3 regions of the Lysinibacillus sp. FSL M8-0337 genome follow, and region 3 is predicted to be linked to each of the others. Evidence: riboswitches for the same ligand, from Rfam matches in the RefSeq annotation. Region 3 holds a riboswitch; each other region holds the start of a gene.

Region 1 (4,294 bases), 1.3 Mb from region 3:
TCACACCAGCCACCTACGACTATAATCTGATAGCCAAGCATTATTTCTTTATGATAGACTTTAGTAATGTTTTAATAGTAAATAAAGGGGGGTATTCGATGACCCAGCAGAAGTCTAATAAGGCCGCGTTGTATATTTTAATGTTTAATATGTTTATCGCAATGGGGAGTATTGGGATTATTATTCCTGTTATGCCAGAGTATTTAAAAATATTTGGAGCAGCAGGACAAGTTCTTGGTATGCTAATTGCAACGTTCGCCTTAGCACAATTCGTATTTTCTCCAATTGCTGGGAATCTTTCGGATCGATATGGTCGAAAAAATTTGATTATCTTTGGTCTGATTGTAACCGGCCTTGGGCAAATTTCATTTGGATTATCTACAGATGTATGGATGCTTTTTGTTGCCCGTTTCTTAGGTGGTTTAGGTTCAGCCTTTGTTGCACCGCCTATTATGGCGTTTGTGGCAGATGTCACAACATATGAAGAACGAGGAAAAGGAATGGGCATGTTAGGTGCTGCCATGTCTCTTGGTTTTATGATTGGACCAGGTATTGGCGGGTTTCTATCGAAAGTTAGCTTGCATTTTCCATTCTTTACGGCTGGTGGAGCGGCTATTATTGCTTCTATTTTATCATTGTATTTACTGCCTTCTACAAAGCCCACTGCAGCACAGAAAGCTCAAAAACAAGAAAATCTTGCAAAACAGATGGTACGTTCAGTCAAAATGCCATACTTTGTCATGCTTATTATTATGCTAGTATTCTCGTTTGGAATCGCAAATTTCCAAACAACATTATCATTATTTGTAACAGACAAGTTTAATTACACGCCTGCCGATATTGCTATCTTGCTGACTGTAGGTGGTGCATTTGGTGTTATTGTTCAAATGTTTGTCATTACACCACTCTTTAAACGTTTTGGCGAAATGAAAGTTGTGTTAGTCAATTTATTTATTGCAGCTGTATCGATTTATGCCATATTATTTGTATCTGGCTTTGCACTTATATTAATTGTCGCAACGATTTTCTCAACAGCTACTACACTGATTCGCCCTGCCGTTAACACGTTAATTTCTAAACTGGCCGAAAATGAACAAGGCTTTGCCGCTGGTCTTAATAATGCGTATATGAGCCTTGGCAATATGATTGGACCGGCACTAGCAGGCATTCTTTTTGATTGGAATATGAATAGCCCTTATATTTTTGGGGCAATTATTTTAATGGCCTGCTTCTTCCTAGCACTTATTTGGACATTAAAAAAGGCGCCACATCTAATGCAACCTGAATCAAAATAGAGTGAAATAACATTGACTAATATAGGTGTTAGTTATACCATTTATTAGTAATAATTGAATATCATTTTTACCACTAGGGGAGTCTTTACAAGGCTGAGACGTATATGGTCATATACGGACCCTTTGAACCTGATCTAGTTCACACTAGCGGAGGGAAGTGGCGACTCTTGCTTATTGTCATTATCACATACAAGACCGCTTCCTTTTGTTTAGAGGAAGCGGTCTTTTTGTCATTCATATGTAATTTCATGTTTTATTAATAAAGGAGGAACTACTTATGTCTATTTATAAACTAACTATCATGGCTTTATTGGTCGCTATTGCTGTAGCAGGCTCCATTTTTGTCTCGATTCCAACTGGGATTGCTCGTGCCTATCCTGTACAACATGCCATTAACGTCATCGGTGCCATTTTACTAGGGCCTGTGCCTACCATTATCGTTGCTTTGTTAACAGCCATTATTCGCATACTAACAGGCACGGGCTCTCTTTTAGCGATCCCCGGAAGTGTCATCGGTGCAGCGTGTGCTGCTTTTGCTTATAAATATAGCGGCAAAAAATGGCTAGCAGGAGTTGGTGAAGTATTCGGCACAGGTATCCTTGCTTCACTATTCGCTGTACCTTATGCGCAATTATTTATGGGAACATCAGTAGCTGCATTATTTTTTATGCCCGCCTTTTTCACATCTAGTTTGATTGGGGCATGTCTCGGCATTATCATCGCGAGCAGTCTTCGGAAAACTGCACCGTCTATTCTTATTACTAAGTAGCTATGTTCATACAAAAACGATGGCACATGCTTTTTTCGCAATGTGCCATCGTTCTATTAAGAGCGTTTTTTCATGCCTTTTAATAACTGCGCAACATTGGTGTTTTCCACCTGCACGGCTGTTTCTTCTATAGGCTTTCCTTTTTGTTTGCGGCTTGTTATAAAGCGCCAACCAAAACGTCGAATCGTAATATCCAAGAAGAATAGCAACATCCCTGCTAATAGTAGCCATGTGGCAATATTTTGGCGCTCTGCTCCTTTGTTTGTGAATTCACGGAACACTTCTTGTGGTTCTTTCAATATTGAACCACCTGTTAGCTTTGTTAGTTGCTCTACAATGGTTTCATTCACAGGACGTAATGCATATTCCGCGCTGTAAGGTACACTAAGACCTGCTTGGTAAATGGCCTGCTCTTCATCAGCGATGCGGAAAAAAATCAAACCTGGCTTCGCTTGGACAACCGCACGTACTTGCGAGGCAGATAGCGTTTCAAGCTGTATATCAAGCTCCTCACCAGCTTCATCGACAGCAACAATGTCTAAAAATGCTGCTTCATTTGTCGGATCGGTAATAATAAATGAACCATCTGTATCAAGACGTACATCATAGGCCACATCATTATAACTTGGTAGCATTTGCGATATAATGGTTTGCCAAAATGTTCCCCATTCCTGCCATCTTGCCCAGTCACCAGCCCATTTCCCTGTTGAATCGGATGTGAAAGCAAATGTTTTACCAAGTCCGTATTGCCATTGTGCTAATACCGGGTCTTCTTTCTCACTTTCTGCTATAACAGCGGCTCCCTGCTTCGCTGTTGTACCAATGTAGGCATTCATTTGTGGTACACCATTCGCAAATAATGCATTCCAGCCAGATGCATTGTAGATTGTCGGATAAAAAGGATTGTCTTCTATATACGTACGTGAAATCATTGCTGTCTCACGTGATAAAATCGAAGGAATTGTCTGTTCATCGATGACATCATAGAAACGACCACTGCCCATTTCACTTAACGATTGTAGTAGATTGCCATCAGCATCTTGTCCAATCGCCACGGTTGACAGTGTAATTCCTTGTTCTTTCCCCGTTTCAATTAAATCCTCATAATTGCCAGCTTGTGATTGACCATCTGTAAGTAAAATAATATGTTTCCTTTGCAACTTTAAATCAGCTAAACTATCATAGGCTGCAGCCAATGAACTATAAATTTCCGTACCTCCACCAGGAGTAACCGATAAAATCGTATCGACGGCTTCTTCTTTATTGCCTAATGGTCCAGTTTCGATGATTTCCCAAGGGCGATCATCAAAGGCGATAAATCCTAGCGTATCTTCATCTCGTAGCATTTCAACGGATCGAGCCGCCGCTTCTTTGGCAAGCTCTAGCTTAGAGCCATACATACTTCCTGAACGGTCGAGTACAATGACAAGCCCTAAAGATGGCAATTGTTCTTTGCCTTTTATCTCCATCTCAACAGGTAATAATGTTTCAATCGGTGTTTTAAAATAACCACCCAAGCCGAAGCTATTTTCACCGCCGACCATCGTAAAGCCAACACCAAAGTTTTTGACTGCCTGTTCAATAACGCTCATCTTCGCCTCTCCAACTAAGTGTCCAGGTACATTATCAAAAATAATCGCGTTATATTGCAAATAGCTAGACAGTTCGTTTGGTAAGCTTGCTGCATCCACAACATCATAGGAAATAGAATTCGGTCCTAGAGCTGCAGCAATTGGTGATGTCGTATCGTAACCATTGACAATAAGTAAATGCGGCTCGCTTTGTACCATCGTCACACTTGTTAATTTATTATTTTCAAAAATGGCATCCTGTCCAACTTGCACGAGCGCCTCATATTTCACAAGCCCCTCTGCAGTTGCTGTATGTTTATAAGTAAAAACATTGGCACCTTGAGCAAGTTCCACAGACTCACGATGAATAAGTTCGTCATTTTCATACAGTAATAATTCACCTTGCCCTGCCGCTGTGGCATTGACTTCCGTCACAAGCTGTTGCTGTTCACCTACGTAAGCTATTTGTGGGGTAACAAAGCTTTTCAATGATACATCATTCGTCACACTTTGATGGAACGGCACGACATCTACACTAATATTGGAGCCTTTTAGCTTCGTGGCAAATTCTAACGCATTGCCTTGTGTTTCATTGGCATCTGTTAGTAATACAAGTCTAGTTGCCTTTTTCGGATCAACAATACCTGTTGCAAGCTGAA
Region 2 (4,294 bases), 1.2 Mb from region 3:
GTTTATGAATTTGCCATAAACAAAATAGGGAGAGTACAAAAAAATCAAAAGTTCATCATAAAGCATGAACTTTGATTTTTCGACATTATTTCCTAGGAAATAATTATTGGTGTGTGTAATGGGCTTTTTCTTGTTGTCGTAATTCGACACGTCGGATTTTTCCAGATGCAGTCTTTGGTAATGCTTCAACAAATTCAATTGCCCGTGGATATTTATAGGGTGCTGTCATCAGCTTCACATGGTTTTGTAGCTTTTGAATAAGCGTATCATCACCTGTCACTCCTTCACGCAAGACGATAAAGGCTTTCACTATATTTCCTCTTACTTCATCAGGGCTTGCCACAACAGCAGCTTCTTTGACAGTAGGGTGCTTCATTAAGGCATCTTCCACTTCAAATGGCCCAATTGTATAGCCTGACGAAATAATGACATCATCACCACGTCCCTCAAACCAAAAATAGCCATCTGCATCTTTATATGCTCGGTCACCGGTAATATACCAATCTCCACGGAATTGCATGCTAGTGCGTTCTGGGTCTTTGAAATACTTTTTAAACAGTGCAGGTGTTTGACGATGGACAGCAATATCTCCAACAACGCCATCCGCAACAGGATTTCCAAAATCATCAATAATTTCGACTGTATTGCCTGGTGTCGGTTTACCCATAGAGCCAACGCGAGCATCCATGCCAACCAGTGTCCCAACAAGCAATGTATTTTCTGTTTGGCCATAGCCATCACGCACTTGAATATTAAAAGTTTTTGAAAACACTTTAACGACTTCACTATTTAACGGTTCACCCGCTGATACAGCTTGACGGATGGCACTTAAATTATAGTCCTGTAAATTGTTAAGTGTGGCCATAAAGCGATATTCTGTTGGGGTACAACATAACACATTCACTTTAAATTTTTCTAGCAATGACAAGTAAGTAGAAGCATCAAATTTTCCTTTATAGACAAATGCTGTTGCTCCGCTACCTAACGTTGCTAGGAACGGACTCCAAATCCACTTTTGCCAACCAGGTGCAGCAGTAGCCCAAACTATATCATTTTCTTGTACGCCTAACCAATTCGGTGCTGTCGTACGTAAATGCGCATAACCCCAGCTATGTGTATGAACAGCTGCCTTAGGATTCCCTGTTGTTCCACTTGTATAAGCTAAAAAGGCATTATCTGTACTTTTTGTCGGTGTAGGGTTTAGATAATTTGTAGGATGCTCCTTCATTTTTTCAAGCAATGGTTGCCATGGTGCATGTGCGTGACCAATAACGAATTGCATAATCCCTTTTAAATTTGTTACGTCGTCAAATTGCTCAATATATGGCTCATAGGCGATAATACCTTTGGCATTGGCATGTGTAATACGATATTCAATATCCTTTGTACGTAACATTTCAGAGCTAGGGATAATAGTTAAACCCGCTTTCAGTGCCGCAATGTAAACAATATAAGCTTCGACAGATCTTGGAACCATCACTAATAGCACATCGCCCTTCGTTAATCCCTGCGAAGTAAATACATGGGCAGCCTGATTCGCCTTTTCCAGTAAATTTGCGTATGTAATATATTGAATTTCTTCGTTGTCATTATAAACAATTAATGCATTTTTAGATGGATCTTGAGCGTACTTTTCAATTTCCTCCACAATGTTATACCATTCTGGTGCAATTAAATCCTGTCTTTTCATCATAACTTCCTCCTTAATACTAGGTTCATTATAAAACTCATTTTTTACGATTTTCAATGGAAGGACCCTATTTTAAAAAAGTCATGACAATTATCATGGTTTAGTATATGGCATCAGTCACTGCTTTCCAAATAATGATAAAATGCTATTGAATACTACGAAAAGGTATGTTACATTTTGGTCAACTAAAATTTTCATGATTGCAGGGGGACTCTAGTGAGTTGAGAAGGTAAAACCTGACCCTTTGAACCTGTTAGTTAATACTGACGTAGGGAGCAATACACATCTTATTATTGATGAAAAGCTCTTTTTACGTGTGCCTTGTGCCCGAACGAAAAGAGCTTTTTTTGCATGCTTACGTCCACCAAAAGAGGAGGACTACAATGATTTTTCAAACGATTCGTAAAAAACAACCGTTGATTCACTGCATAACCAATTATGTAGTGGCAAATTTTCAAGCAAATGGCTTACTAGCCATTGGTGCATCACCGGTAATGGCGGATGATCCGCAGGAAGTCGAAGAAATGGTATCCATCGCATCAGCGTTATTGGTAAATATAGGAACGCTTACTACACGCACAAAAGAGTCGATGTTACTTGCAGGAAAAAAAGCGAATGCCCTTGGTGTACCAGTAATTTTGGACCCAGTAGCCGCTGGCGCTACAGCATACCGCAAACAAACGGTACTACAGTTATTAGACACAATTCATTTTGCTGTTATCCGCTGTAATGTTGGCGAACTTGCCGCGATTGCTAATGTACAATGGCAACAAAAAGGCGTTGATAGTGGTACTGGTTCCATTTCTGTTGAGGATAAAGCAAAAGAAATAGCAAAAAAATATAATTGCATCGTGATTGTAACGGGTGAAAAAGATTTCATAACCGATGGGAACCTTGCGCAATGGATTGTTGGTGGTCATACTCGAATGACAGAAGTGACAGGTACTGGCTGTTTATTAAGTGCCATTTGTTGTGCTGCTTATATTGCGGGTAATGAGCCTTTTTCCCAATTATGTGATACATTAACGAGCTATAAAAAAATTGCTGAAAATGCTCATTCAGCTGCTCCTTATAATGGAGATTTCGCAGTAGCTGTCTTAAATGAATTGCATCGTTTATCTCAGGATGGTGATAGTTAATGCACATTGTTACAACAATAGCGGGCTCTGATAGCGGTGGCGGTGCAGGTATCCAAGCGGATTTAAAAACATTTCAAGAATTAGATGTATTCGGAACGTCCGTAATTACAGCTTTAACTGCCCAAAACACACAAGGTGTCATGGATGTGCTACCAATTGAACAAGCCTTTATAAATAAACAATTTCATGCTCTCTTAGAGGATTTTCCAATTAGTGCCATTAAGACTGGCATGCTTTTTTCCTCTGATATTATTCGTACAATTGCGCTAGCTATGACGAATTTAACCATCCCTCTTATTGTTGATCCTGTCATGATTGCAAAGGGCGGTGAAACTTTATTACAACAAGAGGCTGTTGAGGCATTAAGAAACAATTTATTACCACTTGCCACGATTGTAACGCCGAATATACCAGAAGCTGAAACATTAACTGCAAGAAAAATCGAAACCGTGTCTGACATTCGACTTGCGGCGCAATCGTTATTACAGCTAGGTGTTCAATGCGTGATTATCAAAGGTGGTCATCTAGCGAACGAAGATTTTGCTGTAGATTATGTGTTTTTTAAAGATGGCAAATCATTCTCAATGCAGACTAGTCGAATTGCGACGAAAAATACACACGGGACAGGGTGTACATTTTCTGCCGCATTAACAGCTTTTATCGGCCGTCAAATGCCGATAGAGCAAGCCATTATTGAGGCTAAGAAATTCATTCAATTAGCCATTACTCATAACTTATCAATTGGTCATGGCAATGGACCAACCAATCATTTTGCTTACCAAAAATTCAAAGAAAGTTGCGAGGTGATCATAGGTGAAACGCAGTGATTTGCAGCTTTATTTTATAATGGGCACAGCGAATGCCAAAATCAAACAACCATTAGCAATACTAGAGGAAGCATTGCAAGCTGGCATTACGATGTTCCAATTCCGAGAAAAAGGAATAGATGCACTGACAAATGAAGATTATGAACATTTTGCCCGTCAATGCCAAAAACGATGTCGTCACTACAATGTTCCATTTATCGTAAATGATGATATTGAGCTTGCTTTAAAACTCAAGGCAGACGGTATTCATATTGGACAAGATGATTTTCCCATCTCATTAGTACGAGAAAAAATTGGTGCGGAAATAATACTTGGTGTTTCGGTTCATACAGCGGATGAATTACACATCGCTATAGAAAATGGAGCAGATTATGTAGGTATTGGTCCCATTTTTGCTACCACTTCTAAAAATGATGCCAAAGCGCCAAGTGGTACTGAATTTTTACAACAAGCACGTCGTCATTATCCCGAGTTGCCGATTGTAGCAATTGGTGGCATTAACTGTCAGAATGCAGAAACAGTATTCAAAGCTGGTGCAGACGGTGTAGCAGTTATTTCCGCTATTTGTGATAGTCATAATATTCACCAAACCGTAGAGACCTTTAAATCGTATTGATTGAATTATTCGAGTTACGCAG
Region 3 (4,294 bases):
ATTTACAAAAGGCTAAAGACCGTTCTCATATTGTTGATGGCTTGATTAAAGCGCTGTCGATTTTAGATGAAGTAATTGCAACAATTCGTTCATCGAATGATAAGCGCGACGCAAAAACAAATTTACAGGTGAAATTTGACTTTACTGAAGTACAATCTGAGGCGATTGTGAGCTTACAATTATACCGTTTAACGAATACGGATATTACAGAGCTACGTCGTGAACAAGATGAGTTAAATGCATTGATTGCGAAGCTAGAAGGTATTTTGCATAGTGGAGCGAAACTTGTTCGTGTCATTAAACAAGAATTACTTGATATAAAGAAACGTTTTTCTGAACCGCGCCGTTCGAAAATCGAACAAGAGATTGAAGAAATTAAAATTACGTTAGACGTGCTTGTTCCGAGTGAAGATGTGGTGGTCACAGTGACGAAGGATGGTTATATTAAGCGCACATCTACACGTTCGCATGCCGCATCTAATGGACAAGATTTTGCCATGAAAGACTCCGATTATTTACTGTATGAGGCAACGTTAAATACCCAGCATCATCTATTGTTGTTCACCAATCGTGGGAATTATATTTATCAGCCTGTACATGAATTGCCAGATATTCGTTGGAAAGATCTTGGACAGCATATCTCAAGTATTGTGCCAACAGGGGAAGATGAAACGATTCTTGCAGTCTATGGTTTTGATTCCTTTGAACAGCCAAACACCTATATTTTAACCGCTACAAAGGAAGGTCAAATTAAACGCTCGCCACTGCCAGATTATGCAGTGACACGTTATTCGAAGCCGATTAAGACGATGAATGTTAAATCAGGTGATGAAATGATAATGGCGGATATTGTATCAGACGAGGCAGAGTTGTTATTGATTACCGATACAGCCTACGCTATCCGCTTCCCAATTGAAGAGCTTCCTGTCACAGGTGTTAAAACGGGTGGCGTGAAAGGCATTACGTTAAAAGATGGGGAAGTACTTGCTGGTGTAACAATATTAAAGCCGTCTGATACAGAGTATGTTGTGATTGTTACCCAACGAGGCGCTGTGAAGAAGATGAATGTCGCTGAAGTCGATATGGCAAGTAGAGCAAAACGTGGTTTAAAAGTGTTAACTGAATTAAAAGCCAATCCACATCGTGTAGTTGCGGTAGTAAAGGCAAGCGATGAGGAACAAGTCATTGTTGAAACAGAAAAAGGTGTGCAAGAAATCATTGATGTCAAAGGTTTAACGCGCGCAGATCGTCATTCGAATGGTTCCTTTAAAATAGATATTGCTACAGATGGTTCCATTTCTCATGTAATGAAAATGAAAAAAGAAGAGGAATAATTCATTAGCCCATGTTCTTTTATAGAACTGGGCTTTTTTTCATCCAGCGGCTCCATGGGAAAATAAATTATCAAAGTAAGGGGGATTAAAAAATACGAGCTTGTCATTTGAAGATACATAGGGGTATAATAATCAACGAAAAGTTCATAAGTTAAGAATGTAGGGGGGCTGGAAGTTGCCAGCTGAGATTGCGTCCGTTCAGATGCTGACCCTTTGAACCTGATTTGGCTCGTACCAGCGTAGGGAACATCTATTCAAAAATATTCGTACACTATTTTTTGATACCGTTTGCAAACGCCTGGGATAATTCCTAGGCGTTTTTTGTTTAAGGATGATCCATTTACCTATAAGCATATAGAAAACAATTAGAATGGCCTGCAAATGGATTAAAACAGCATACGCTTTTCTTCTGGTGAAACATTCAATCATGAACACTTTCAAATTACTTGCTAGGAGGATATAGCATGAAAAAATGGTTATTCATTATGGTTGCTGCACTATTGACATTAGTTGGGTGTAGCGAAAAAGGGGACAAAAAAGAGGAAGCCAGTTCAGAGAAGAAAGTATCCGTTGTACTGGACTGGACACCTAATACGAATCATACGGGGCTTTATGTGGCGCAAAAGCTTGGCTATTTTAAAGAGCAAGGCTTAGACGTAGAGATTATTTTACCAGGTGATGCAGGTGCTGATCAGCTTGTGGCGTCTGGGAAAGCAGAGTTTGGTGTAAGCATCCAAGAAGGCATTACGCAAGCTCGTGTACAAGGTGTGCCGCTTGTTTCGATTGCGGCAATTATTCAGCATAATACTTCAGGCTTTGCATCACTTGCTTCAAAAGGCATTACATCACCAAAAGATTATGAAGGAAAAACCTATGGTGGCTGGGGTGCTCCAGTGGAACAAGCGGTTTTACAGTCATTGATGAAAGCAGACAATGCTGATATCAATAAATTAGATATCGTCAATGCGGGAGATATCGACTTTTTCACAATGATGCAAAAGGATATTGACTTTGCGTGGATTTATTATGCTTGGACAGGTATTGAGGCAGAGCTTCGTGGGGAAAAGTTAAATATGCAGTATTTAACCGACTATAGTGAGCAGCTCGATTATTATACACCTGTATTGGCAACGAATGAAAAGATGATAAAGGATAATCCTGATGTCGTAAAGGCATTTGTTGCGGCAACTACAAAAGGCTATGAATATGCGATAGCGCATCCAAGTGAAGCGGCTGATATTTTACTTGAAGCAGTACCTGATTTGGATAAAGAGCTTGTGCATAAAAGTCAGGAATGGTTAGCGGGTAAATATCAAGACGATGCGGCGCAATGGGGAGAACAAAAGTTAGCAGTTTGGGAAAACTATGCGGACTGGATGACAAAGAATAACGTTTTAGAAGGCGACTTTAATGCACAACAAGCATTTACTAACGATTTCTTACCAAAGAAAGGAGCGAAATAAATGGCGAATTCATTAATTAGTGTACAAATCATACCTAAAACAGAAAAATATGAGGATGTGATCCCATTTGTGGATGCGGCGATTGCTGTGATTGATGCTTCTGGTGTGCACTATGAGGTGCATCCACTGGAAACAACAATGGAGGGTGAATTATCCACTTTGTTACAAATTATAGAACAGATGAATAAAAAGATGATTGACTTAGGCGCTATCAATGTTATTACACAAGTGAAAATTTTATATCAGCCAGCCGGCATTACGATGGGGACATTGACGGAGAAATATCGAGGGTGAAACAGGTAATTATGAAAGGAAGGTCGATTATTTTTATCGCCTTCCTCTTATTCATATGGGAACTTATTATACGAATAGCTGATATCCCTCATTGGCTATTGCCAGCGCCAAGTGCCATTATGATTGAAGGTATTGAATCGTTTTCAACGTTTAGTCCCCATGTTTGGGCCACGATTCAACTAGCATTACTAGGACTTGCGATTGGTGTGATTTGTGGCTTAAGCGTTGCGGTATTTTTACATCGCTCATCAACAATAAGAGCGTTTGTTTATCCTATTCTCATTGTGTCTCAAAATGTGCCAGTGCTCGTTTTAGCGCCATTATTAATTATTTGGTTTGGCTTCGGCCTATTACCCAAGCTGATTATTATTTGTCTCGTTTGCTTCTTTCCAATCGTTATCGCGGCGATGGATGGGTTTAGGCAAACCTCTGCTGAGCTCAAACATTATTTTGCAATGATTGGTGCTACGAAAGGGCAAACATTTTGGAAATTAGAATGGCCTTATGCTTATCCATCCATCTTTTCCGGTATTAAGATTGCGGCGACCTACAGTGTGATGGGAGCGGTCATAGCAGAATGGCTTGGTGCAAAAAAGGGAATTGGTGTTTATATGACGCTCGCACAATCATCGTTTCGAACGGATCGCGTCTTTGTAGCGATATTTGCGATTGTCTTATTAAGTTTATTGTTATTTAGTGTGATTCGTTTTGTAGAAAAGCTTGTTGTAAAGGGGAGGGGCGCACATGCTGAACATTCAAGACATATCTAAGTCTTTTGGCTCGCTTGAAGTGGTGTATAATTTATCCTTTACAGTACAGGAAGGTGAATTTGTGGCAATTATTGGCCCTTCAGGTAGCGGCAAAAGCACACTCTTTCAATTGATAGGAGGAATAACGCCTGTCGATCACGGCGCTATTTTGTTAGATGGAGACAATATTCAACGAAAAACGGGCATCATTGGCTATATGCCCCAACAACCTTGCTTATTACCGTGGCGGACGATATTAGAAAATGTCATGATTGTTGAAGAATTGCAGCGTCGTCCGAATAAAGAGCTTGCCAAAGCGTGGCTAGAAAAGGTTGGTCTTGCTTCGTTTGAAAATGCTTATCCGCATGCATTATCAGGAGGTATGCAGCAACGTGTATCATTTTTGCGCGCTATCGTCAGTGGGAAACCGATACTATGCTTAGATGAACCTTTT

What was found. A riboswitch is a leader RNA that binds a small molecule or an ion and turns the genes downstream of it on or off. The one in region 3 is predicted to bind thiamine pyrophosphate.
Region 1: another riboswitch for thiamine pyrophosphate. It lies ahead of thiW (energy coupling factor transporter S component ThiW); the one in region 3 lies ahead of MKY08_RS10280 (ABC transporter substrate-binding protein).
Region 2: another riboswitch for thiamine pyrophosphate. It lies ahead of thiM (hydroxyethylthiazole kinase); the one in region 3 lies ahead of MKY08_RS10280 (ABC transporter substrate-binding protein).

The regions. Positions count from the first base shown of each region.
Region 1 is NZ_CP151996.1:828,004-832,297, reverse strand. It holds gene MKY08_RS03730 (MFS transporter) at 99-1,295, shown strand; TPP riboswitch at 1,361-1,468, shown strand; gene thiW (energy coupling factor transporter S component ThiW) at 1,573-2,064, shown strand; gene MKY08_RS03720 (VWA domain-containing protein) at 2,121-4,294, opposite strand, start outside.
Region 2 is NZ_CP151996.1:3,379,995-3,384,288, forward strand. It holds gene MKY08_RS16360 (acyl--CoA ligase) at 104-1,690, opposite strand; TPP riboswitch at 1,885-1,982, shown strand; gene thiM (hydroxyethylthiazole kinase) at 2,074-2,829, shown strand; gene thiD (bifunctional hydroxymethylpyrimidine kinase/phosphomethylpyrimidine kinase) at 2,829-3,656, shown strand; gene thiE (thiamine phosphate synthase) at 3,643-4,272, shown strand.
Region 3 is NZ_CP151996.1:2,167,314-2,171,607, forward strand. It holds gene parC (DNA topoisomerase IV subunit A) at 1-1,334, shown strand, start outside; TPP riboswitch at 1,486-1,597, shown strand; gene MKY08_RS10280 (ABC transporter substrate-binding protein) at 1,799-2,797, shown strand; gene MKY08_RS10285 (thiamine-binding protein) at 2,798-3,091, shown strand; gene MKY08_RS10290 (ABC transporter permease) at 3,088-3,861, shown strand; gene MKY08_RS10295 (ABC transporter ATP-binding protein) at 3,836-4,294, shown strand, end outside.